2 regions of the Alteribacillus sp. JSM 102045 genome follow, and region 2 is predicted to be linked to the other one. Evidence: predicted binding sites of a transcription regulator. Region 2 holds the regulator's gene; the other holds the start of a gene.
The links. The regulator LexA, encoded in region 2, represses DNA repair genes until DNA is damaged. The targets are predictions, from matches to a motif close to CGAACATATGTTCG.
Positions count from the first base shown of each region.

Region 1: the regulator LexA is predicted to act here: its motif matches at 10,467-10,480, upstream of ACE1TI_RS15805 (WYL domain-containing protein).

Region 1 is NZ_JBHFQG010000026.1:33,131-45,235, forward strand. It holds gene fliW (flagellar assembly protein FliW) at 1-93, shown strand, start outside; gene csrA (carbon storage regulator CsrA) at 93-326, shown strand; gene ACE1TI_RS15725 (response regulator transcription factor) at 680-1,378, shown strand; gene ACE1TI_RS15730 (competence protein ComK) at 1,438-1,920, opposite strand; gene ACE1TI_RS15735 (flagellin N-terminal helical domain-containing protein) at 2,433-4,196, shown strand; gene ACE1TI_RS15740 (hypothetical protein) at 4,297-4,800, shown strand; gene ACE1TI_RS15745 (hypothetical protein) at 4,833-5,117, shown strand; partial or broken gene ACE1TI_RS15750 (DUF8042 domain-containing protein) at 5,206-5,379, shown strand; gene ACE1TI_RS15755 (hypothetical protein) at 5,856-5,987, shown strand; gene ACE1TI_RS15760 (JAB domain-containing protein) at 6,051-6,344, shown strand; gene ACE1TI_RS15765 (hypothetical protein) at 6,774-6,926, shown strand; gene ACE1TI_RS15770 (flagellin) at 6,963-7,172, shown strand; gene ACE1TI_RS15775 (DUF8042 domain-containing protein) at 7,377-7,745, shown strand; gene ACE1TI_RS15780 (YjfB family protein) at 7,764-8,021, shown strand; gene ACE1TI_RS15785 (hypothetical protein) at 8,018-8,251, shown strand; gene ACE1TI_RS15790 (hypothetical protein) at 8,318-8,482, shown strand; gene ACE1TI_RS15795 (flagellar protein FlaG) at 8,520-8,666, shown strand; gene ACE1TI_RS15800 (flagellar hook-associated protein 2) at 8,813-10,378, shown strand; gene ACE1TI_RS15805 (WYL domain-containing protein) at 10,515-10,727, shown strand; gene ACE1TI_RS15810 (YczE/YyaS/YitT family protein) at 10,786-11,427, opposite strand; gene ACE1TI_RS15815 (alpha/beta hydrolase family protein) at 11,684-12,105, shown strand, end outside.
Region 2 is NZ_JBHFQG010000012.1:4,263-16,367, reverse strand. It holds gene ectA (diaminobutyrate acetyltransferase) at 1-237, opposite strand, end outside; gene ACE1TI_RS10065 (YueI family protein) at 853-1,281, opposite strand; gene ACE1TI_RS10060 (hypothetical protein) at 1,335-1,727, opposite strand; gene ACE1TI_RS10055 (DUF2621 domain-containing protein) at 1,861-2,289, shown strand; gene ACE1TI_RS10050 (CcdC family protein) at 2,334-2,837, opposite strand; gene ACE1TI_RS10045 (YneF family protein) at 3,106-3,330, opposite strand; gene sirA (sporulation inhibitor of replication protein SirA) at 3,511-3,948, opposite strand; gene tkt (transketolase) at 4,207-6,201, opposite strand; gene ACE1TI_RS10030 (DUF896 domain-containing protein) at 6,514-6,753, opposite strand; gene ACE1TI_RS10025 (YneB family resolvase-like protein) at 6,898-7,551, opposite strand; gene ACE1TI_RS10020 (hypothetical protein) at 7,591-7,782, opposite strand; gene lexA (transcriptional repressor LexA) at 7,944-8,567, shown strand; gene glnA (type I glutamate--ammonia ligase) at 8,918-10,270, opposite strand; gene ACE1TI_RS10005 (MerR family transcriptional regulator) at 10,348-10,746, opposite strand; gene ACE1TI_RS10000 (methionine gamma-lyase family protein) at 10,867-12,105, opposite strand, start outside.

The DNA of each region.
Region 1 (12,105 bases), on a different contig from region 2:
CAGTTTGTGATGAGCGAGTCCGGTTATCAGACCAAACACTCTCTTTTTCCGCAGCAGTCGAAAGCCGCAGTTAATGAAAAGGAGGGCCAATAATGTTAGTGCTCACCCGGAAAACAAACGAATCTATCCAAATTGGCGACGACATTGAAGTGAAAGTGATAGCAGTAGACGGCGAACAAGTGAAGATTGGAATAGAAGCCCCGAAGCACATTGATATCCATCGAAAAGAAATTTATCTCGATATTCAACAGGAAAACAATGCCGCAGCAGGAGCCGGGAGCCTTGACATATTAGAAAAATTGTCACAGCAGCTGAAAAAAAATTAAAAACTTTAAAATGGCTTATTTTTTGGCCTAATGACCTAGAAAAAATGGAAAAATTTTTTAAATAATTAATACTTCGGCGGGCGAAACATATATAATTAGGTCTATGGTAGTGTGACCTTTAAAATAAAGGAAAAAATCGGCAAAAACAAGGGGTACTCTCGTGCCCTTGTATATATTTTCAGTTATAGGTAAGATTTAGAAAGATAATAATTAAAGTTATATAGGGTATACTCCCCCATTTATGATAGATAGAGAGAAAAACAGATGTACGGGTAGCGTGGTGAAAGTGTGTAGAGATAAAAAAGCTCCACAGCGGGCAATACACTTTCAGGTCACTTCAGGAGGAATACATAATGGCAAAATCTCATCGTAACGATGCAGGGAACAGGCTTCCCACGCTTTTTTTGGATATGGAAGGGAATGGTCTATTAAAAGAGGCAGGAGCGACCCTTGGCAAAACGGTTATCGAAGCAGAATCCTCCCAGGTAATGTCTCTTTTTGAAAAAGGTTTAAAAAAAGACACCATTTATTATTCGGTTTGTGATGAAGAGTCAATTTATGATAAAGTAAATCAACTGCAAGATGTGAAATGCTATTTTCGTTTAGGTATTAACCTTCCAACTCGGGCAGCAGAACTTTTAGATAAGCTTCTTCACAAAGAAGTTTCTATTATTTTAGCTTCCGACCGAGATAAAAATAAATGGCTTGATCATTTTCAGCGCTCTCAATCTTTTCTGGTTTACATTGATCCCATGTTCCAGCCTCATTTGATGCAGAGGTATCGAACGCTTCAAGAGCAGGAAGAACAAGATCCTGAACAGGAACTTGAACTAGACATAGAAAAAGCGAGAAATACGTTGTCAGACGCCGAAGTGCGCATTTTCGAAAAAATTCTAGAAGGAAAAAGCAACCGCAAGATAGCGGAGGAATGCTTCCTGGCTGTAGCAACCGTAAACAACCATGTCAGTCATCTTACAAAAAAAATGAGAGCCAACGACCGAACTCATACCATTAAAAGAGCGATTGAAGAAGGCTGGATAAAAATTTCATAAATTTATTAGAAGAAAGCTGATCTGTCTACACGATGAATAAACAGGTCAGCTTTTACTATTTAATATAAATCTTCTTCAAAAAATATGGTAAAAGCTTCAAAGGCTTTCATTTTTTGCAGTCTCAAACTATACGGAGATACATCAATATGTAACTCCTGTCCGTCATAAAAGGTAATAACAGAATGGAGCTCTTGATCAGGATGTGGCGAAATCGATTTAATATGGTAAGGAAACAGCCAATGACATTCATACAACCGCGGTGAATGAGTAGGCATCGCACCAATTTTCTTAAAGACATTCATTGGTACAGGAATTTTACTCTTTACCCCCGTTCGGTACTTCACCGCATCCTTTCGGCCATCGTAGCTTGATCCACCAAGCAAGCACCCTTCAGAAATAATGTTCATTGACTTCTCTTCTACAAGCATGACACCCTTGTTTCGTTCATAGATCTTGCTTTGCCCCTCTATCTCAAATGCTGGAACAATGGCCATCGTGCTGCGTGATATTAGGTATTCATCTAAAAAAGCTAACTCTGGCAATTTATAAGTCCCCCTCAATTTTTAATGACGTCCTAAAGTCCACCCCTCCTTTCATAAATAAAATTATAAAATAATTGTTACAATTTTCCTAGAACTATTTTTAGGAATCCTCTAATAACTGTAACAAATGGCTTATGGTAATATAGAAAATCTTAATTTAAAGATCTTTCTAATTAGAAAAAATATACAAAAAACATAAGGCAGAGTTAAATAATGATTATTTACAAATAAACAAAATCATATTCAATCATTCTTAACATACCCGCACTAATACTAAACTTTTCCGGCATTATCAACGTGGAAAGCTTAAAGAAGAAAAATCAATAAATCTATCAAAAGAAATACGCAAAAAGACTTAACAAATCATTCCAACCTCCGATATTAGAAATGTAAAGGATAAAAAAACCATCCTGGCGGCCGACAGAATGGCACACTATCCAACAATCGAACGTTTCACCCACAAGGACGTGGACCGGAACGTAAAACACACATTCAAGGAGGAATTTTTACTTATGATTATTAACAATAATATCCCTGCAATGAATACCCACCGTCAAATGGGTATCAACCAACAAGCGAACCAAAATTCAATGGAGAAGCTGTCTTCAGGTCTTCGTATCAATAAAGCTGGAGACGACGCAGCAGGCCTTGCGATTTCCGAAAAGATGCGTGCACAAATCAACGGTTTAGATCAAGCAAGCCGTAACTCTCAGGATGGTATCTCCATGATTCAAACAGCAGAAGGTGCTTTATCTGAAACACACTCCATCCTTCAACGTATGCGTGAGCTGGCTACTCAAGCATCCAATGATACCAATGTTGATGTAGACCGTGATGAAATTCAAAAAGAAATGAATGAACTAACTTCTGAAATCAACCGTATTGGGAATACGACGGAGTTCAACACTCAGGAAATTTTGAAGGGTGATGGAGGCTCTAGTTTAGATAGCACTGGATTAGTTGATGGTGGAAAATTGCAAGGTGGAGAAGACGTCGACTATACTCAAGCTACACAAACTACAACTATTACTGGTGCAGCTGATCATGCTGATGATGGTATAGAATGGGATTTAAATGGTGTAAGTATAGATATTACATTTGATGGTGAAGAGGGCAACCTAGCTGATGCTGATGAAACTGCTGAATTTCTTAGAACGAGATTACAAGAAGAAATTGATAATAATGATGTCTTAAATGGGAATTATGAAGTGACTGGTACTGGCGATGAGGTTACTGTTACAGCTACAGAAGATGGGGAATTTAAAGGTTCGGCAGGTACTATAGGTACTGAAACTGTTACTGATACTAATGGTAATACTTTTGGCGCTACTGCTGGTGGTGCAGATAGTGGTACTACTACCCCTGCCATTGCAGCTTCAACAGCAGTTGATTTTGCTGACTTAGAAGGCGGTGATGCTGCTGAAACTGATGCAAATATTGAAGCGCTTGTAGGTACAGGTATGACCATTAATGGTGAGCAAATTGAATTCTATAATGCAAATGATGGGGAGTATTCCGGCGAAGCAACTGGAGTTAATATAAGTGATGCATTAGTTCCTACAGCTGCTAGTGGTAAGGTAGATCAATTAGTAACCTCTATTGCTGAGCAAGTCGGGGGCGACATTGAAGGAGTTGAGCTTAAAGCAGGTGACGGTGCAATGCAATATTTTGATGAAGATGGAAATGCACAAACTGCTTCTACAACTCACCTAGTAATTGAAGCTTCTACAGCTGGGGAAAGTGGAAATGACCTTGAAATTAGTGATGGCGGTGTTAAAGAGGATTTTTCGGCTTCTTTCCAAATCGGTGCAAATCAAGGACAAAGTTTGACTGTTGATATTAATGATATGCGCGCCAATGCACTGGGTATCTCTGGCACGACAGCCGGCGGAGAAGTCGATGGTGTTGAAGATGCAGCATTTACTGAGAATAGAAATGTAACAGATGGAACAAACAGCACTAATGTTGAATACGCATTAGATGTATCCACACATGATAGTGCGGCAGCAGCTCAAACCGTTATCAATAATGCTATCGAAAGCGTTTCAGCTGAGCGTTCTAGTCTTGGTGCATCCCAAAACCGTTTAGAACACACAATCTCTAACTTAGACAATTCTGCTGAGAACCTATCAGCTGCAGAATCTCGTATCCGTGACGTAGACATGGCAGCGGAAATGATGGAAATGACTCGTTCCAACATCCTTTCTCAAGCTTCACAATCTATGCTCGCACAAGCAAACCAGCAACCACAATCCGTACTACAGTTGCTTGGATAATAGAATTCATCAATATAGAGGCTCTAGTTATTATACTAGAGTCTCTCTTTAAATTTAGGGGGGAATTAATGACTAGCTTTAATCAATTGCAAAAGAATTTTTGGAATTAAAGGAAGACCAGTACTTTGAAATAGTGGAACAGTTTTGTGATAGAAATGAGCTTAAAGGAATTGATGGTATACATGGGTTGTTATCTTATGTTAAAAAGTTAAGAACTATATATTCTAGGAAAAGGTCAGAACAGAGTGATTTAAAGTCATTTTTTGAACTTTCTTTTGCACTTTGGTCCATGGAGACTATGGGGCGAATTGATATAGCTGAAAATGTTGCTAAGAATATGGAGCATAGAGGCGCTCATGGTGATACATGTGCTTATTTAACTGATAGTGAAGTAAACTACTTTAGGAGTTTTGAGAGCGAAATTATGTTTGCTTTAAGGTTATTAGAAAGTAACCAAGATTTTAGAGTAGGTGACATAGGTGAGCCAGATTTTATTTTGGAAAAATCAAAACTTTCTATTGAAGCTTCATCAAGATTAGGGTTGTTTCAAGCTATATTAAAGGCTGTAAAGCAAATCGAAAAATTGAATATGATGGCATTGTAATTCTTGTGTTAGATCATATGGTTGCAAGGAAAATGATTACTAATGCATCAAATGTATTACCAAATGATATTCATGAGATTATACTAACAGGACTGCCGAATCAAGATAACTTCAAAACAATAGGTGCAATAGCTGAGTGGGTAAAATGGGACAAGGCAGAATTTCATCCATCCGCAATAATGCCAATAGCCCATAGAAAAAATATGTTAGTTAATCATAAGGAAAATATCTTGAGAAAATACTGGCAATGTATGACTATAGATAATATTGCAAATAAGAATATAAACCTTCCCTTACAATATAGAAAATATCTCTAATTTAGATACTAAAAAAGAAGGAAAAGACTTCTTTAGGGAAAAATGGGCATAATAATACACAGAAAGCAGTGAGCGAACGGAGAAGCATCTTGATGTAATGAATCAGAGTCTACAGCTGTCAGAGACGGTTTTAGAAGGGTTGACACATGTTCAAAAACAGCTCAATGACATGAAATACCCTGAGGCAATACAGTTGATGGATGATGTCGTTGATGGGTTTGCATCAATTGAGAATTCAGTACGTCCTGTTTTGGGGACATGAACGATACAGAATCAGCAAAAGCACAAATCGACAAGGTTCAGGAAATCCTGGAGCAGGTCGTGAACTCGAAGGGCATCGATATGGGAAAGTACAAGAGATCCTGCAGTTTACGCTCATTCCACAATTCAAGTAGTTGAACGACGACGACGAATTGGAGAAGGGATTTCAACCGTTCGTTACATCTTGATCAGTACACGATGACATAGCGAAAAGGAGGAGTTGCCGACATTGTGAAGGTAGCTCTTTTTCTTTTTGGGACAAATAGGGGAAAGAGGGATGTGTCCGGAAAGCCCCTACTTTGAACGAATACTTCTATAATTGTTAAAAATACATAACCAGCAATGAATGAATAATCATTCCATATATTATTATAAAGAACAGGTGCTTGCGATCAATTGATTCTGTTTACAAGTTGTAAATGTCTCTACTTCCATTTTAGAGAGTAGGGGCTATTTTTATTTTAGGAGGAAGATACGATGAAACATTATGAGAACACAGCACAATTACCATTACCGCTTGTGAATGAAGTAAAAGAGGAAAGAAAGGAGCCAAGAAAACGGGGTAATATTGTCAGCGTAAAATTAGCGAGGGAAACTAGTTTGATGTAGTGATAAACGAAAATTACTTCTCCGGATGATGCACAACAGCTGTTTCATCAGTTTTTACCGGAAGTGGATAGAACATTTCGTTGTCCTTTGCCTCGACACCAAAAACAGCCAACTGCCATTCATGCCTGTCATATTGGAAGCTTAAATGCTTCGGTCGTCCATCTACGTGAAGTCCTAAAGCCAGTCATTCTAGCCAATGCCTGCTCGGTGATTGTGGCACATAACCATCCATCAAATGATCCTTCCCCATCAAGCGAGGAAATCGAAGTCACCAAAAGATTAACTGAAGCAGCAAGAATTATAGGTATTAATTACTGGATCATGTCATTGTCTGTGATGAGTCATTTGTATCTCTAAAGGAGGCAGGCTATGTATAAGTTAAGTCTGGTAGAAAAAGTATTGTTTGTAGGCTATTTAGTGAATGAAATGGCATTTCTTGGGAAGATCACATGTTTTCACAGGAGGAAGTGTTTCCCCCTCATCTGTTGGAATCTTTGCCAGAGCCGTTTTGCTTTCATGTGCAATGGAAGATGATGCAGAAGATCGGCAGTGGTTGTTTAACCTAGTAGAACCTCCAGATGAGGAGGGTTACATTGGCTGGGCAGTCTGTCAAGAAAGCAATTTGGGGAGTCCCCTGTTTGGTTTAGTAATGACAAATATATGTAGGAAATCAACAGTCAGGCAGATGAATACGTTTTATCCCGTGCTTTTGATGTGATTTTGCCAGAGGCCAGTAATGTTTCTGTCACGATTAATTTTCAAGTCGGAGCCAATTAGGGGCAGACCATGACCATTAATTTGAAAGATATGCGTGCAGCTGCCTTAGGTATAGCTGGTGAAGAGGGAGCGGCGATAGAATCCGCAGACGGTGAAGCAGAACCATGTACACTTCTGGTGATGGTGTTGCCGAAGGAACGAATGATGAAAAATACGCATTAGACGTATCCACTCATGAACGCATCGATAGCTGTTTCTATTTTTGACGATACTATCGAGAAAGTGTTTTCGGCCGAATCACGCATACGTGATGCAGACATGGCTTTGCAGATGACAGAGTTTACGAAAAATAATATATTAAATCAATCCGCAACAGCCATGCTCGCCCAGGCCAATCAGCTTCCGCAAGGACTCTTGCAGCTATTTAATTTAACTTATATAATAGACTTCGGCAAATCCGGGGTTTAGAGAAATGTTTGTTATGGAAGACATCGAAGGATAAAACGGTTCAAACCTCAGGCAGGGCGATATTGTGACTTTCACCATAACAAACTAGTAATCTATCAAGACTTCAGCTTGTGCTGGAGTCTTTTTTTAAAGAATAACCTTATAATTTCACGGAAAGCAGCCGATATAAATAGTACACCTCATGGAGAGAAAGTAGTGACTATAATGGAAAAACAATTACCGGTGATCCAAAAAGTACTTGAGTTATCGGAAACCATGGGAGAAGGGCTTCAGCATATTCAATATCTTTTAAATGAAGGAAAGATCGAGTCGGCCCTCCCGTTGTTTGAAGATGTCATTTATGCTTTTTCCGTGTCAGAACAATCCCTTCAGCCAGTGATTGAATCGCAGCATTTCGACACGATACAAGCACAGCACCATACATTCAGAGAATCTCTTCAGTATATCGTTACGATATTAGAAAAAGGAGAATTTGAAAAAGGTAAAGAAGTGCTTCAGTTTACGTTGCTGCCCCGCTGGAAAAAGTGGAGCAGCACCCTGGAGACTTCCTTTCGAGCTTATCTCGTATCCTAACAACAAGGAGGTGGAGAGATGGAGATTGCAGCTATGTCAATCGCTATGAGCCAGGGTCAGGTGAAACAGCAGGCTGGTATGTCTGTGCTGAAGCAGGCAATGGATACAGGAGAGCAGCAAGGAGATTTTGTGAATAAAATGTTCGATCCTTCTGGGACAAAAGCCGTGCAGAAGCGGCGGAACCGCATAAAGGTTCTTCTGTTGATATTTCCGTTTAAGAAAGTGAGCAGCCTTCTCCGACTCTGGGGAGGGCTTTTAAAGGAGTTAGGACGATGACGGGATCTCATAAGGTTTGGTGTGATGATTGCGGGAAGCTGACGCCTAAGATGGGAGCAGGTTTATGTGCAGACTGTTTTCCAGGCTATCATGACGATTATTTAAACGTGAGGCAGTATGTGAAAGAAAGCCAGGAAGCAACAGTGATGGAGACAAGCGTTACCGGAGTCACTATTGACCGCATTCGCAAAATGGTACGCGAGCGTGCGATATCTATTAAAGGTACATAATTATCTAAAAACTTTAAGAAATAAACCGATATAATGTAAAACCTATGGGGGATGGAGGATGGTACAATGGGTTTTTCTATATCAGGAAGTAACGGAGATGTTTCACGCTCTTTGCTAGACGGACAGAAGACAGAACGTTCGACGACTGAGAAAATTCAGCATGTAACGAAAGATCACCGGGCTGCGATGCTTGACTCGAAAGAACTTAGAGCAGGCAGACGGTATGAATAAAATGCTTGAAGCCAGTTACACGGACTTTTAATTTAATGTGCATGAAGATCTTGACCGGATTTACGTGCAGGTGCTTGAGCGGGAAACGGAAGAAGTGGTCCGGGAAATACCGCCTGAAAAATTTTTAGATATGGTCGCCTCTATGCTCGAGCAGGTCGGTATATTGGTGGATGAACAAGTATAAATAAAGCGTAGCAGTTCCTTTTTCGGAGCTGTTTTTTTTATTTTTCTTTAAATCTATTCAAATGTATCCGATATAAATATCAGACAACAATAGAAAGAGAGACCGTAACTGGCTCTCTTTTTTCTATTATAGGAGGTACGGACAAAGTGGATAATAGAATAACAGGATTTGCTTCGGGGATGGATATTAACCAAACTGTTCGGGATTTAATGCAAGCAGAGAGACAGCCGCTTGTGAAAATGGAACAGGACTCATTGAGACTGCAATATGAAATGGAAGACTACCGCGAAATGAACCGAGAGTACCAAAACTTCCATAATTCTATTTTTGATGGAATTATTCGTCGATCGAACACAACCGCTAAAGAAGCAACCAGTTCCAATGAGAGTTTGGTAGGAGTGAGTGCATCTGCAGACGCAGTCGAAGGGAGCCACACGATTTTAAATGTCACTCAGCTTGCTGCTGCTGCTTCAAATGTCAGTGATAATCCAGAGGCTGGGGATGGCGAGCCTCATGTGACAACAGCAGATGGCATGGAAGTGTTAAAAGCAGATCAGGCATTAGGAGAACAAATCGATCTCGATTGGGATGAAGATGGAAATTATACGTTTGAAATAACGACCTTTGGAGAAGACGGAGAGAATACGGAAGAAATTACATTTAGCGAAACCGACAGTTTAAATGATATCATCGATCAGTTGAATCGTTCCGGTGCTGGAGTCAGTGGGTTTTATGATGAAAATGCTGGGAAATTTTCTATTACCCGGAGCGAAACGGGTGTATTTAATGAAGATGGAAATGAAATTAATTTTAATGGTGACGCCTTTTTAACAGATGTGCTCCACCTCGATGAAACCAATGAAACTGCCGGCCAAAATGCAAAGTTTGAGCTGAATGGCATTGAAACCGAACGTACATCCAATCAATTCAGCGAGAATGGTGTGGAGTTTACATTAAAAGATGAATTTGATACGCAGGTTAATGTGAGTGTAAATCCGGACACCGAAGGCATCAAAGAGACGATTATGGGTTTTGTGGATGATTACAATGAAATGCTTGAAAACACCAACGAGAAGCTGAATGAAGAATACTATAGAGACTATCCGCCTCTTACCGAAGACCAGCGTGGTGATATGACTGAAAAGGAAATTGAACAATGGGAAGAACGGTCGCAAAGCGGCTATCTTCACCGTGATGATATATTAACAAGAGGGTTAAATACGATGCGCCAGGATATGTATGAAGAAGTTGACACCGGAGAAGGAGCAGCTTTTTCGCATTTAACTGAAATTGGCATCACGACGAGCAGTGATTACCGGGAACGGGGTAAGCTGGAAGTAGATGAAACTGCCTTAGAGCAGGCCATTCAAGAAGATTCCGAAGCAGTCTATCAATTGTTTGCTGCTGACGGTGATTCTTATGAAGAAAAAGGTCTGGCCCGGCGGGTACGGGATTCCCTTGATAGTACGATGGACAGCATTGCCGAACGAGCAGGTGGTCCCACTGTTCCGTCCCCTGATCAATTTACCATCGGACGTGAGATGACACAGCTTGAGGACCGCATGTCTAACTTTGAACGGCGTATGCAGCAAACCGAGGAACGCTACTGGGATCAGTTTACACGCATGGAACAGGCCATGGCCGAAGCAAATGCGCAGGCACAACAGATGCAGCAGCAAATGGCCGGCATGGGCGGAGGCGGCATGATGTAAAAAGTACATTCATTAAGGAGAGCAGGGCAATGATGCCTTGCTCTTGTTTATATTTGGAAATGTACTAAACGTTCTTTTCACTTGGTAGAAAACAAATGTTCGTGTATAGTGGAAGGGAAGAATGGAGGGATATCCCATGGAAGGTGTGTTAAAAAGAGCATTAGAAAGTGGGAGACCTGTTGAAATTATTTATGAAGCAAAAGACGGCACCCTCAGCCAGAGAAAGGTAACCATACACCGCATGAACGAGAAAGACGCCCTGGTGTGGTGCCATACCAAAAACGGTCTTCGCTCCCTTAAGATCCAGAATATATTATCGGCAAGTCCGGTACGAAAAAATCATGCGTAAAATCACCTAAAAGTCTTTCCAATAAAACAAGATGGAGGCTGTTCTGGCCCCCATCTTGTTAAGAAGAATATAAAACGTCTTTATTCGAGTAAAGCTTGGATAAAGCGGTAAGTTTTTCGTACCAAAATTGAATACAAGATCCTAACGTCAACGCTACGACAACCGTTCCTATTCCCACAGGACCTCCGATTAGAAAAGCTGTTCCGGCGACGACTACAGCAACAAATGTTTGGGAGGCACGTATGGTCCAATTAAACCGCTCACTGAAAGCGAGAAACAATTGATCAATCGGAGCTCGTGGAAAGCCAGGCATGATATAAATAGCTACTCCTAAACTTACCAATATAATCCCGGTGATAAAGACAATGATTTGAGCAAATAAAGGAGCAGAGGTTAAATGAACGTTTTTAAAAACGACCTCTAGCCAAAAGTCTAATATGATTGTCTCCAATATTAAAGGAATGATAGCCCAGTATTCTGGACGTTTCGATAAAAGATACCCATTCACAAAAATAAAGATTAATTGAAAGAATCCATACCACATGCCTACGGTCAAACCGAGCTGTTCGGACAGGCCGGTGAAAAAAGCAGCCCAAAATCCTGCGCCCATTTCCGATTTAACCAGCAATGTTACACCTAAAAAATTAATAACTATACCGAGAAGATAGAAGAAACATCGGTTCAAGTAAGCAATGGACATACGTTGGCCCCCTTTCTATGAAATCTATTATATATAGATAGTAAATATAAGATGTAGTGAGTATTACACATATATAATGACATAAACACGTTTTAACCAGTTATATAACCGTATAAAACGTAAAATAATTATATATGACTGATTTTAATAACGGAAGAGTCTTTTTAAATCTCGGAATATTTAATTTTATAGGGATATGTTATCGTTTTATTATTCTGAACATTTGTGATAACATGCAACATAGGAGGGGATACCGATGGTGTCAGGTTCTATAGAAAATCAATCATTTACGATTTCGATGGATAATGATTTGCATCTTCGAGGAAATGTTCATGCTCCGGCTGCACGTACGAAAAAGCCGGTGGTCATTATCTGTCATGGCTTTAAAGGATTTAAAGATTGGAACTTCTTTCCTCACCTTGCGGATACATTAGCAGAGAACGGCTTTTATGCGATTCGTTTTAACTTCTCCCACAGCGGAGTGAATAAAAAAGATTTTGATGAACTGGATAAGTTTGCGGTAAATACTTATTCAAGAGAACAAGAGGATCTAAATGTTCTCATCGCTAATATAAAAGAGGAAAAGCTTCCTTTTTCTGACCAATTTGATTTAGAGCGAGTTGGGGTGCTTGGCCACAGCCGCGGCGGTGCCAATGCGATTTTGTTTGCAACCGATCA
Region 2 (12,105 bases):
CCAGACAAATAAAATCTCTCTATGTTCTGGATGCCGAAAACCAGAAACAAAGCCTACGATTTCACCCTCATTTTCAGCTACTAAGCATGTATCTTTAAAATACTCACAAAAAATTAAGTAGTAATAAGCAGAATTTAAATCCAACACATCAATTTCCTGAATAAGCTTCCAAATATTTTTGCCATCTTCCATCTTAGGATGTCGGTACGTTATTGTTTTTACCGGCGCCAGTTCCATCGCCTCCATAAACTATTTATTGGTTTAATATTTGTAAAAAACAAACACTTATAAGTAAAATCTCTCCCCAATTTTTGAAATTTCTACAAAGAAGGGATTTTAAAGAGGGTAATGGTCAGATGGGAATAGTTGTAGAAATATGGCAGTGCTCTGTGGGGAATGTAAATCGTATTAAAAAGGTTGCAAAGCGAGTTAAAGTAGGATAAATTATTCCAAAGAAAGCGATCATAAAATCATTACCTGGCGCTAAGCTCACAAAGAACAAAAGCGCAAGCGCCCTGATCAGCCTCGACAGGTAAATGTTCTTCAGTCATGAAAGGCGCTCTTACTTCCACAGGATGTGGTGACTTCTGCGTTGCACTTTCGTCGCCAAAAACGCCACGTCCTGTGGCATTGGCGACATTAGCACGTCCTGTGACAACGTCGAACTGGCTTGCACAGGATGTGCTGACTTTTGCGTTGCGAACACGATGTTCGCGATTCTAGCAAAAGTTCCTTAAACCTTCTTGGGCCTCCGAGAGGCTGGGCGCTAAAGCTAGACGCGGATCAAACAATATGGAGATAGTTATCCACAACTTGTAATAAACAATAAAAAAACCGATGATGAATCACAGGTTAATTAAATATTCTTTTCCACCAGGGTTTTTTCTCTGTTTTTGTTTTTTGGTCTTCTTTTTTTGTTTCTATAAAAATAGATTCTTTATCTACAGCGTAATCTTTAGCTAGAACGAGACCAATGTCTGTTTTGTTATCCATATTGGTCACGCGCTTTGCGTGCACTCCATACTTGCTGGCTATTTTGGTGTAAGGAGATAAAGCCGTATATCCCAACTTCCCGTTCACCACCATAACCACGTCGGAGTGAGATTGGAGCACATCTTCTACCTCTGAATATGTTCCTTTTTCCATTACTTGCTCTTTTGTAAGCGCCAAAAGAATACGCTCTCGGTACATCCCAAGAAATCTCCTTTTTTCATCCGGCTTTGTTTCTTTTGGCCCGTAGATTCCTTGTTCAATATAATCGTTAACATCTTTGCCGGCCATCGTTTTCATACTTCCTTTCTGTGCAATTACCATATCAATATGTATTATTTACGCTAAAACCAATTGGCAAACTTCAAAATGAACATAGTTAAAACTGCACTAGTGAGAATCCAGCTGTGCTTTAATAATGAACTGTTCGATTGATTATTCTCCATGGAAATTCGAAGCGATTTGGCAGTTAAACCTAAGAAAGCTCCAATGACTAACCAGAGAACAAACACGGCAATGGTCCACCAGGATAGCCATTCCTGAATGAGAAACAAACCGGTTATTATTGAACCTATTATGCCGGCATGAGCAAAGTGAATGATCGGCCGGTAAATTTTTTTAATAAATAATAGATTCTCCCCTTCCATTCCTTTTAAAAAGAAAGGCAAAGGTATCATAAGAAAAAAAGACAGGGCCATTATCCAATGAATAATATAACTGGTAATATCAATCCACATAAACAATCTCCTTTCCATAGGAAGTATATCAAAACCCGGATTATTTTTATATTATAGAAAACGATTTTAATCCTGCTTTTTTTCTAGTTCTATGATAAAATATCGATGAGATTCAGCAAATGAGGTGAATCAGATGCCTTCTGATATGTTCATGTGGTTTATTGTTTTCTGGTCTGTTTTTCTTACGGTCATTATGTTTATTGGTGGATATTTTATGTTTCGAAAGTTTTTAAAGAGGTTTCCCAAAGAAGATGGTAAATCTATTTTAGATTGGCAGGATTATTATCTTGAAAAAACCATTCACCTGTGGCCGCAGGAAAAAAAAGATCTGCTAGAGGAATTAGTAGAACCCGTGCCTGAGCTGTTCAGAGATACGGCTCGTGAAAAAATTGCCGGCAAAATTGGAGAACTGGCACTAGAAGAAAACGCAAACCTGATTAATGAAGATCTGTTAATACGCGGTTATATTATCGCTACTCCAAAAAGAGATCACAAATTTTTAAGAAAAAAATTAAAGGAAAAGGAAATTGATGTCGCTCCTTACGAACATTTATTTACTTAAAAAAGGCTGCCCAAATCGGTAATCGATGGACAGCCTTTTTAAAATTAAGGCCGAAACGCAATGGCAGTATTTTTATCTTCCAGCCTCATTTGTCTTTCCATTTTCTTATAAGTAACGAGCATAAATATCCGCCACGGAATAATCATGCCATATGCCAAAATAAAAAACATGGCTCCTAATTCTTCTATGTTTATTGCATCACCGATTATTAGTTTAAATAGAATTCTTGCGATCAAGAGGCCGAATAAAATAAAAACAAAAGCTTTGGAACGCTTCATATAGATATGTTGATCTCTAATTTCAAAGCTTGACGTCTTAATTAGCAGCAATGAAAAAATAAGGCCGACCGATAATGCTTCAATCGTCTGTGAAAAAGTAATATGGGTTGGTTCATATAAAAACATTAGAAATCCTGTCGACATAAATAAAGGTGGTAAAATAATTTTCTTTACGGAGGCCGGTTTTTTTATCGCTTTCATTCGAATAAATATAGCGATTGTAGCCATGAATGCGGCACCAATTGTAGTAACAATTAACATGCTGTTCATTTCTTCCAACTCCCCTCCCTGCATGTTATCATATGCTGCTATTGCAGGGACGCTCATTAAAAACATTACTTCTATCATACAACGTAAAAGAGAATGCATGCAAACAGGAATTAAGAAGTTGAAAACATCCTATACGATAGACGAGCAAAATGCGGCAATATGGAAGTCATTAAGTGAACGAGATGTTTTCAAATGAAAAGACTGCTTCAAAACGGTAAAGTGTAAAAAGCTTTATTGCTCTACACTTCCTTTTGAAACAGCCTCTTCCTTACTTTTTATCCTGTTGCTTTTGCATAGCTTTCATCATTTGATTTATTTTCTTCTGCGATGGGTTTTGTCCCATTTGCATCATCATTACCCGGAGCATTTGCTCATTGATTGGCGGGTTTTTCTTTAAATAATTCATCATTGTTTTTCGTGCAATAAAAAATCCTAATGCAGCACCCGCCAATAGACAAAGCACACCAACGAGTACAAACCAAAGCCAGTCCATTCCTCTTTTATCCTCCTTCTAAAACCATTGAAACAAATATTCTGTAATAATTGCCACGTTTAACCTATATAATTATAACGTATCCTTACTGTCATTAAAAGAGGGGGACAATATTTCTTTATAGAGGTCTTCCAAACAACAGTGGATAAAATGAAAAATCGTAAGCTCTGCGAATTGATATTATAACACAGAGAATACTTTTAATGGCTTTAACCAGCCATATGCTTCTTTCTCGAAATTCACGGCGAATACATAGGGCGACAGGTTTTTTATACAATCAAACACTTCCCACTCCTGTTTTGAGTTTCCCGCGTGATGAAAATAGATGTACCTTTCCGTGACATACAGATTGTTGTTCGATTTTTCAGAATAATAAGAATATCCTTCTTTCGTCTTTTCTTCGTTATAACCTAATTCTTGCAGGTAACATGACAGGGAGTTATTCCAATGAACAGGCAATACAGCGTCTGTAATATAACGTATTTGTTTTTCTAAAACTGGACGAGCCCACTCATATGCACGATTGTAATCTAGAAACAAACGAAATAACTTGTCCTCTGATTGGTAATATTGGAGAGCTACTTCTTTTGTAATAATAACCATTTGATACCGGGTCATGTGTTTTTCTCCCCCCTTCACTGCTTTAATTTTATAATAACTTATAACAAGTAAAAGTGCTGTCATTTTCTGAAAATAAATAATACTGATTTTGTCGAATAAAAAATAGATAACATAGATATAGAAGAGTTTCTTCTACACTGCATCTTTGGAACTATATCTATGTGAGAACTACCTGAATGTACCATAATTAATATTTAAAAAACGCTCCGTAAAAGAGCACTATAACGTGTCTCTTTAACGAAGCGTTTGGTTTTATTATTCATCTAATAAAGATTTAGCTTTGGCTACTGCATTTTCTACTGTAAACCCGTATTCCTTAACAATTTTATCTCCAGGAGCAGAGGCGCCAAAACAGTCAATTCCTAAAACTGCTCCTTTATAACCAACATATTTATGCCAGCCGTGGGAAGCTCCCATTTCTAACGCTAAAGCTGGCACTCCATCTGGAAGAACTTCTTCTTGATAAGCTGCATCTTGTTCATCAAATGCTTTCCAGTTCGGCATGCTGACTACATTCGCTTTGATTCCCTCTTTCTCTAATTCTTGTCTTGTTTCAATAGCGAGTGACACCTCAGACCCTGTTGCTAATAGCAGGATGTCTGGACGTTTAGCTGATTCTGCAAGAACATACGCCCCTTTATTTACTCCTTCTTCTGCTTTTTCTGCAGTACCAGACAGGGTTGGAAGACCTTGACGGGTCAATACTAGAGCCGTTGGTGTATTTTCGCTCTCTAGTGCTGCTTTCCAAGCTGCTGTTGTTTCATTTGCATCAGCCGGACGAATAACATTTAAGTTAGGGATAGCCCGTAAAGATGTTGTTTGTTCAATTGGTTCATGAGTTGGACCGTCTTCACCAACGGCAATGCTGTCATGAGTAAACACATAAGTAACAGGCAGTTCCATTAAAGCACTTAAACGCAGAGCCGGACGCAAATAATCAGAAAACACGAGGAAGGTAGAAACATAAGGATGGACACCCCCGTGCAGTTTTAAGCCGTTTCCTGCAGCTGCCATCGCAAACTCACGTACACCAAACCAAATGTTTCTTCCTTTATAATTATCACGGCTGAAGTCTGTTTCTTCCTTGATTAGTGTTTTATTAGAGGAAGCAAGGTCAGCTGATCCGCCAAATAAAGACGGTACTGCTTTTGAGATAGCTTGAAGTACTTCACCAGATGCTGCTCTTGTCGCCAGCTTTTCTTCAGTATATACAGGAAGGTCTTTTTCCCATTCAGCCGGCAGTTCTCCTTTTACAGCACGAATAAATTGTTCAGCTAGTTCAGGATATTTTTCTTTATACGTTTCTAATTTGTCATTCCATTCTTGTTCATTGCGGGCACCTTCTGCTTTTCTTTTAGCAAAATGTTCCATAACCTCCGCAGGAACATGAAAATCTTCTTCAAACTCCCATTTGTAAGATCCTTTAGCGAGGGTTACTTCGTCTTCACCTAATGGCGCACCGTGTGCGGCATTCGTCCCGCCTTTATTAGGAGACCCAAATCCAATTTCTGTTTTCACTTCTATCATAGAAGGGCGGTCTGTATTTTTTGCTTCTTCAATCGCTTTTTCGATAGCTTCGATATCATTTCCGTCTTCTACTAGAATAGTGTGCCAACCGTAAGCTTCGTAACGTTTTAATACATCTTCGGAAAAAGATTGATGTAAATCTCCGTCAAGAGAAATATCATTAGAGTCATAAAGCACAATGAGCTTTTCAAGCTTTAAGTGCCCCGCAAGCGAAGCGGATTCGGATGAGACTCCTTCCATCAAATCTCCATCTCCGCACAATACATAAGTGTAATGGTCTACTAGTTTAATGTCTTCTTTATTATACACAGCAGCTAAATGGCGTTCTGCCATAGCCATACCTGTTGCCATAGCAAGCCCCTGTCCAAGCGGTCCAGTTGTAGCTTCAACTCCAGGAGTATCGCCATATTCCGGGTGTCCCGGTGTTTTACTGTCCCATTGTCTAAAGTTTTTCAATTCATCCAATGACAAATCATATCCGCTCAAATGAAGGAGACTGTATAATAGCATAGAACCGTGTCCCGCTGATAACACAAAGCGATCGCGGTCAAACCAGTCTGGATTGCCCGGATTATGTTTCATAAATTTGCTCCATAATGTATAAGCCATAGGAGCCGCCCCCATTGGTAACCCCGGGTGGCCGGAATTGGCCTTTTCGATACTGTCAATAGATAATGTTCGGATTGTATTAATGGCTAATTCTTCCACATTTTTAGCTGCCATGTTATTCCCTTCCTTTCCCACAACTCAATATGTATTATTACCTACGTGTTTAATCATAAACGTTCTATCCTGATTGTACAAGGTGGTTATCATGGAATCGTTATGCATATCATTTGCTTCACTTCGTTCATTTAAATAACAACGATAATTTTTCTAGCTGTTATTTATTGGTATAAAATAGATTGTTCGGAAATTTATGAAGCTTTAATGTAAACAGATTGACTTCCTTTTAACCTGATTCTAGTAATTTTCATAACAAAAACCTGATGGAAAATTAACTTAACCACCAGGTTCCATTTCTACTATATAAATCTATTGGCGAAAGTTCGAATTGTTACTTTTCGTTTTAACGACTTTGTCGGGAGTGACATCCTTGCCGTTTGGATCAACTACTTTAACAGACTGCAGCTGACTTTTGAATGAGGATCGAAATTTAGATAAATATTCTTGTCGTAACTGCTGTTGTTCTTTTTCTTCATTTTCCGTTAAACCAGTGGTTTTAGAACGGTTAGCCAGCTCATTAATACGTGCAATCTTCTCTTGAGAAAGCATAAATGTATAATAACCTCCCTGGTATTCCGCTTTTTTAACTTGTCTTCTAATCTATATGATCTATTTTTATTTTGCAAACCTCACTGCAGTCGATGAGAGGGCATTCAACATTCTCAAATACGTTATTTTCAAACAAAGAAAGAATTACTCCGAATTTTTCAGGCTCTCTATATGTTCTTTGTACCTTCTATGTACAGTAGCTTTAGAAACATCGTATCCAAAACCACGCAAGGTAGCCGCTATATCACGAAACGTCAGTTCGAGTTTTCTGAGCCGGACGATTTCATCTATCGGCGCTTTTTTCTTTTTTCTTCCGCCCTGTTGGAGGTCCGAGAGGTTTTTTTCAGGTTTAAAACCGTTTTCTATTGCTTGTTTCATTCCTCTTTTTATTTTTAAATTATGAAGTTTTCTTTGATGTTCTTCCACCATCGACAAAATATCCATCAACATATTATCGGTTTCAGATAACTCAAGAATTCCTTCGTCTTTTACCGTATAAATGGGGACATTTAATTTAAATAATTGATGAAGCAAAGCAACTTTTGCATTTCCCCGCCCCAGTCTCGTATCATCCTGCACACATAATACTTCGGCTTTTTGTGAGCTCAACAGATCCAATACTTCAAGAAGCCCTTCTCGCTCAATGGAATATCCGCTCGCTTCTTCTGTAATAATTTTAGTAATTGTAAATTCTTTTGCCTTCGATAAACGGGTTAGCTCCTCCTGCTGTCTTGTTAAGGAAGACTGCTGTGATTTTTTGTTCGTGCTTACCCGGCAATAAATGATGCAGCTTTTCAAAATATTTTCTCTCCTTCATTTGTTCAGCCTCTCATATAGTCAGCGTCCATTTTCGATCCATGTATAGGTTAGCACATCCTCTTCTTGTCCATCCATACTGTCTACATACATGCTTTTTTCTTCTTCAGGAGCAGTTAATTGCACAGTTAAGACAAGAGAAATAATAGAAATGATAAAAAGAATTAAAATAGCCCATTCCTGACTGCTTAACTTCTTCATTTTTAAAATCATTAAATACCCTCCGATAAATAAGAATGTATGTTCCCGTTACGAATTAGTATATAGAGAACTTTTGTTCCCGTCAAGATAAGATTAGAACGAGTGTTTGCGTACATATGTTTTCCATGCTATACTGTTTATATGAAAAAAATAGAAATAGAGGTGCTGACCCGATGCCCAAACTATCGAAACGCCAGCAGCAAATTTTAGATTATATAAAAGAAGAAGTCAGGCAAAAAGGCTATCCTCCTTCCGTTCGTGAAATAGGCGAAGCTGTAGGGCTCGCATCAAGTTCGACTGTACACGGTCATCTCTCAAGGCTTGAAAATAAAGGATTAATACGCCGAGACCCGACAAAACCGAGAGCAATTGAAGTTTTAGAACTAGAAGACGTTCAACCGCAAATCTCAGAAAGCAATGCTGTTTATGTTCCTGTTTTGGGGAAAGTTACAGCGGGTGAACCTATTACCGCTGTTGAAAACATTGAAGAGTATATCCCCTTACCAGAGCGTATGGTTTCTGATGAGAAAGTATTCATATTAACTATTCAAGGAGATAGTATGATTGAGGCTGGTATTTATGACGGAGACCTAGTAGTGGTAAGACACCAGCAAACTGCGGACAACGGGGATATTATCGTAGCGATGACAGAAGAGTTAGAAGCGACTGTCAAACGTTTTTATAAAGAAGATAATTTCATTCGCCTGCAGCCGGAAAATGCTGCTATGGAACCTATTATTTTAGACAATTGCACTATTCTAGGAAAAGTTACTGGAGTATTTCGAACACTGCATTAATTTTGTACTTATTTAAATAGTTTACCCGGCTGCTGATATACAGCATGAGCCGGGTATTTTTTCGTTCTTGGAGACTGCGAATGAATCTGCAAGTTACGGTCGATCTATCCCTCCCCTTAAACCTTACCTCCCTAATAATCTATGTTATCTTTGACGAGCTGTTTAAACATTTAATGGTACACGGTATCATCATAAATTTTTTTCATTTTTCATTGATATATAATCATGATGAGGAGCCTTATTTCTTGCTGAAAGATGTATTTATGAAAAAGGAGCATAATGGATTCAGTTACAGAACACCTAAAAAACCCTTGATAACAGCGAGGTCATCAAGGGGTTTATGGATCTTATTAATATGTGGAAAGGAATTGTTCTCTTTCCCAAGGATGTACTTGAGAGCGAAACATATCCCATTCGATTTCTTTTGCTTCTGCAAAATGCTCAATTGCATGAGGTCCGATAGCGTTGACAAGCACTTCATCTTTCAAAAGGCTGTCCAATGCTTGTTTTAGGTCAGCAGGAAGATCTTTAATACCTTCTTCTTCACGCTCTTCTTTGCTCATCACATAGATGTTACGATCCGTTGGCTCTGGAGCGTTCAGTTTTCTCTTTATGCCATCGAGACCTGCAGCTAGCATAGCTGCCATAGCAAGGTAAGGGTTAGCAGAAGGGTCTGGACTTCTTACTTCTACACGTGTGCTTAATCCTCTAGAAGAAGGAATACGCACAAGCGGACTTCTGTTTCGAAGCGACCATGCTACATATACTGGTGCTTCAAATCCTGGAACAAGACGCTTATAAGAGTTAACAATCGGATTAGTCAATGCAGTGAAAGCCTGGGCATGCTCAAGAATACCTCCTAAGAACTGCATTGCTGTTTCACTCAATTGAGAATCTGTCTTTTCATCATAGAACGTGTTCTCTTTTCCTTTGAACAAGGACATATTACAGTGCATACCAGAACCATTTACTCCAAATAACGGCTTTGGCATAAATGTTGCGTGCAACCCGTGTTTTCTTGCAATTGTTTTTACAACAAGCTTAAAGGTTTGAATGTTATCACAAGTAGTTACAGCGTCCGCGTATTCAAAGTCGATTTCATGCTGCCCAGGAGCAACTTCGTGGTGAGAAGCTTCAATTTCAAAGCCCATGTCTTCAAGCTCAAGCACAATATCGCGACGGCAGTTTTCACCGAGGTCTGTTGGAGCAAGGTCAAAATAGCCGCCTTTATCATTAAGCTCCATGGTAGGCTCGCCTTTTTCATCATTTTTAAAAAGGAAGAACTCTGGCTCTGGACCAATGTTGAAAGCAGTGAAGCCCATTTCTTCTGCTTCTTTTAATACACGCTTCAAGATTCCGCGAGGGTCACCGGCGAATGGTTTTGGGTCTCCTCCTACTTCCCCTGGCTCATATATGTCACAAATAAGACGAGCTACTTTCCCTTTTTCCGGAGTCCAAGGGAATACTACCCATGTATCTAAATCAGGGTATAAGTACATATCAGATTCTTCAATTCTTACAAAACCTTCAATGGAAGAACCATCAAACATCATTTTGTTATCCAATGCTTTAGAAAGTTGATCAACTGGAATTTCTACATTTTTAATAATTCCTTGAAGGTCCGTAAATTGCAGACGAATAAATTTAACGTTTTCTTCTTCAGCCATTCTTGTAATGTCTTCTCTAGTGTACTTGGTGGCCATGTGGTGAGTCTCCTCTCTTCGTTTCAAAAAAATTAGTATGAAATCTTTTGTCCTTGAGACAAAAGGAAATCACCTGATCAATGGAAAAACCTTGACAATTGTCCTTGAATCATAGAAGTTCTGCCTTGCCTTCCTGCTGCCATCACTTCATGTTTCAAATGACGGCGAAGTTCTTTATCACTCATACTTTCTGTGTTCTTAAGAGCAGGCTTAGGCTTTTCTTCTTCATGCTGCGAGCGTAATTCAAAAATTTCTTTAATTCCAGATAAATTTACGCCTCGTTCGATGAGTGCCTTAATTTCTAACAGCCTGTCTACGTCATTAAAAGAAAACAGTCGTTGATTGCCTTCGGTTCTTGCCGGATATACAAGACCGTGTTCTTCATAATAACGAATTTGGCGTGCGGACAATTCTGTCAGCTTTTTCACAATGCTAATAGGAAATAAAGGCATGTTGCGCCGGATATTATCGTTCACCTGGCCGCCTCCTTCCTTAAGAAGATATTTTCATCCTACACGATGTTAGGTTTTTCGTCAAGTGCATGTTAACTTTTTTTACATCGAAATTTTCAGAAACGTCGGATGCCTTTATACCTATTACTGTTCATTGCTATGTTGCTCTGGTAGCAAACCTTCTTTCATTAATGCATGCAATGCCTGTTGTACGGCATATTTCACATGGGAAAATGTTAGGCCGCCTTGGATATAAGCCGTATAAGGAGGCCGCAGTGGTCCATCAGCAGATAATTCAATACTAGAGCCTTGTATAAATGCACCAGCAGCCATAATTACTTCATCTTTATATCCTGGCATTGGAGAAGGTTCTGGTATTACCATAGAGTCAACCGGGGATGCTTCCTGAATAGCCTGACAAAACCGGATCATACTTTGTTTGTTTTTAAATGTGACTGCCTGGATAAGATCTGTTCTTGTTTCCAGGCAAGATGGAAATGTTTCTAGTCCAGCTTCTTCAAGTAAAGCAGCCGTATAAAAAGCACCTTTCAACGCTTGTGAAACAATATGAGGAGCCAAAAACAACCCTTGATACATTTCAAGCAGGCTGTTTAATGTTGCTCCACCTTCTAATCCTATACCTGGAGCGGCAAACCTTGAAGCTGCCTGGTCTACATATTGCTTTCTGCCTGCTATGTAACCGCCTGTTCGAACCAATCCGCCTCCCGGGTTTTTTATTAATGACCCAGCTAACAAATCAGCACCTAGATGCCCCGGTTCTGTTTTCTCAACAAATTCTCCATAGCAATTATCTACAAATATGATTAGGTCTTTTCGGTATGCTCTAATTTCATTTATTATTTTCTGCATTTTCTCCATCGAAACAGAAGGACGGGACGCATAACCTTTGGAACGCTGCAATGCCACCACTCTTGTTTCTGGATAAACACGGTCGAGGATAGCTTTGCTGTCCGGATATCCTTCTGAATCCAAGGGAGCAATATCACAAGCAATACCGTAATCCTTCATGGACCCTCGTTTATTTTCAGACAGGCCGATTGCTGTTTGGAGCGTATCATAGGGCATTCCTGCGTATACCAACCGCTCTTTAGGCCTTAATACTCCAAATAGTGCTGCAGTGATGGCATGGGTTCCAGATATAAACTGGTGCCTGACCATCGCTTTTTCGGTACCAAATACTTTAGCATATATTCGGTCAAGTGTTTCGCGGCCTGTATCATCATAACCATATCCAGTGGAAGGATTAAAATGAAAGGACGAAACACCTTCTTCTTTAAAAATGTTTAAAACCTTTGCCTGATTCCAATCAGCCGTTTCTTCCGCCTGTTTTATCATTGGCTGTATTTTAGTTTCTGCTTGTTC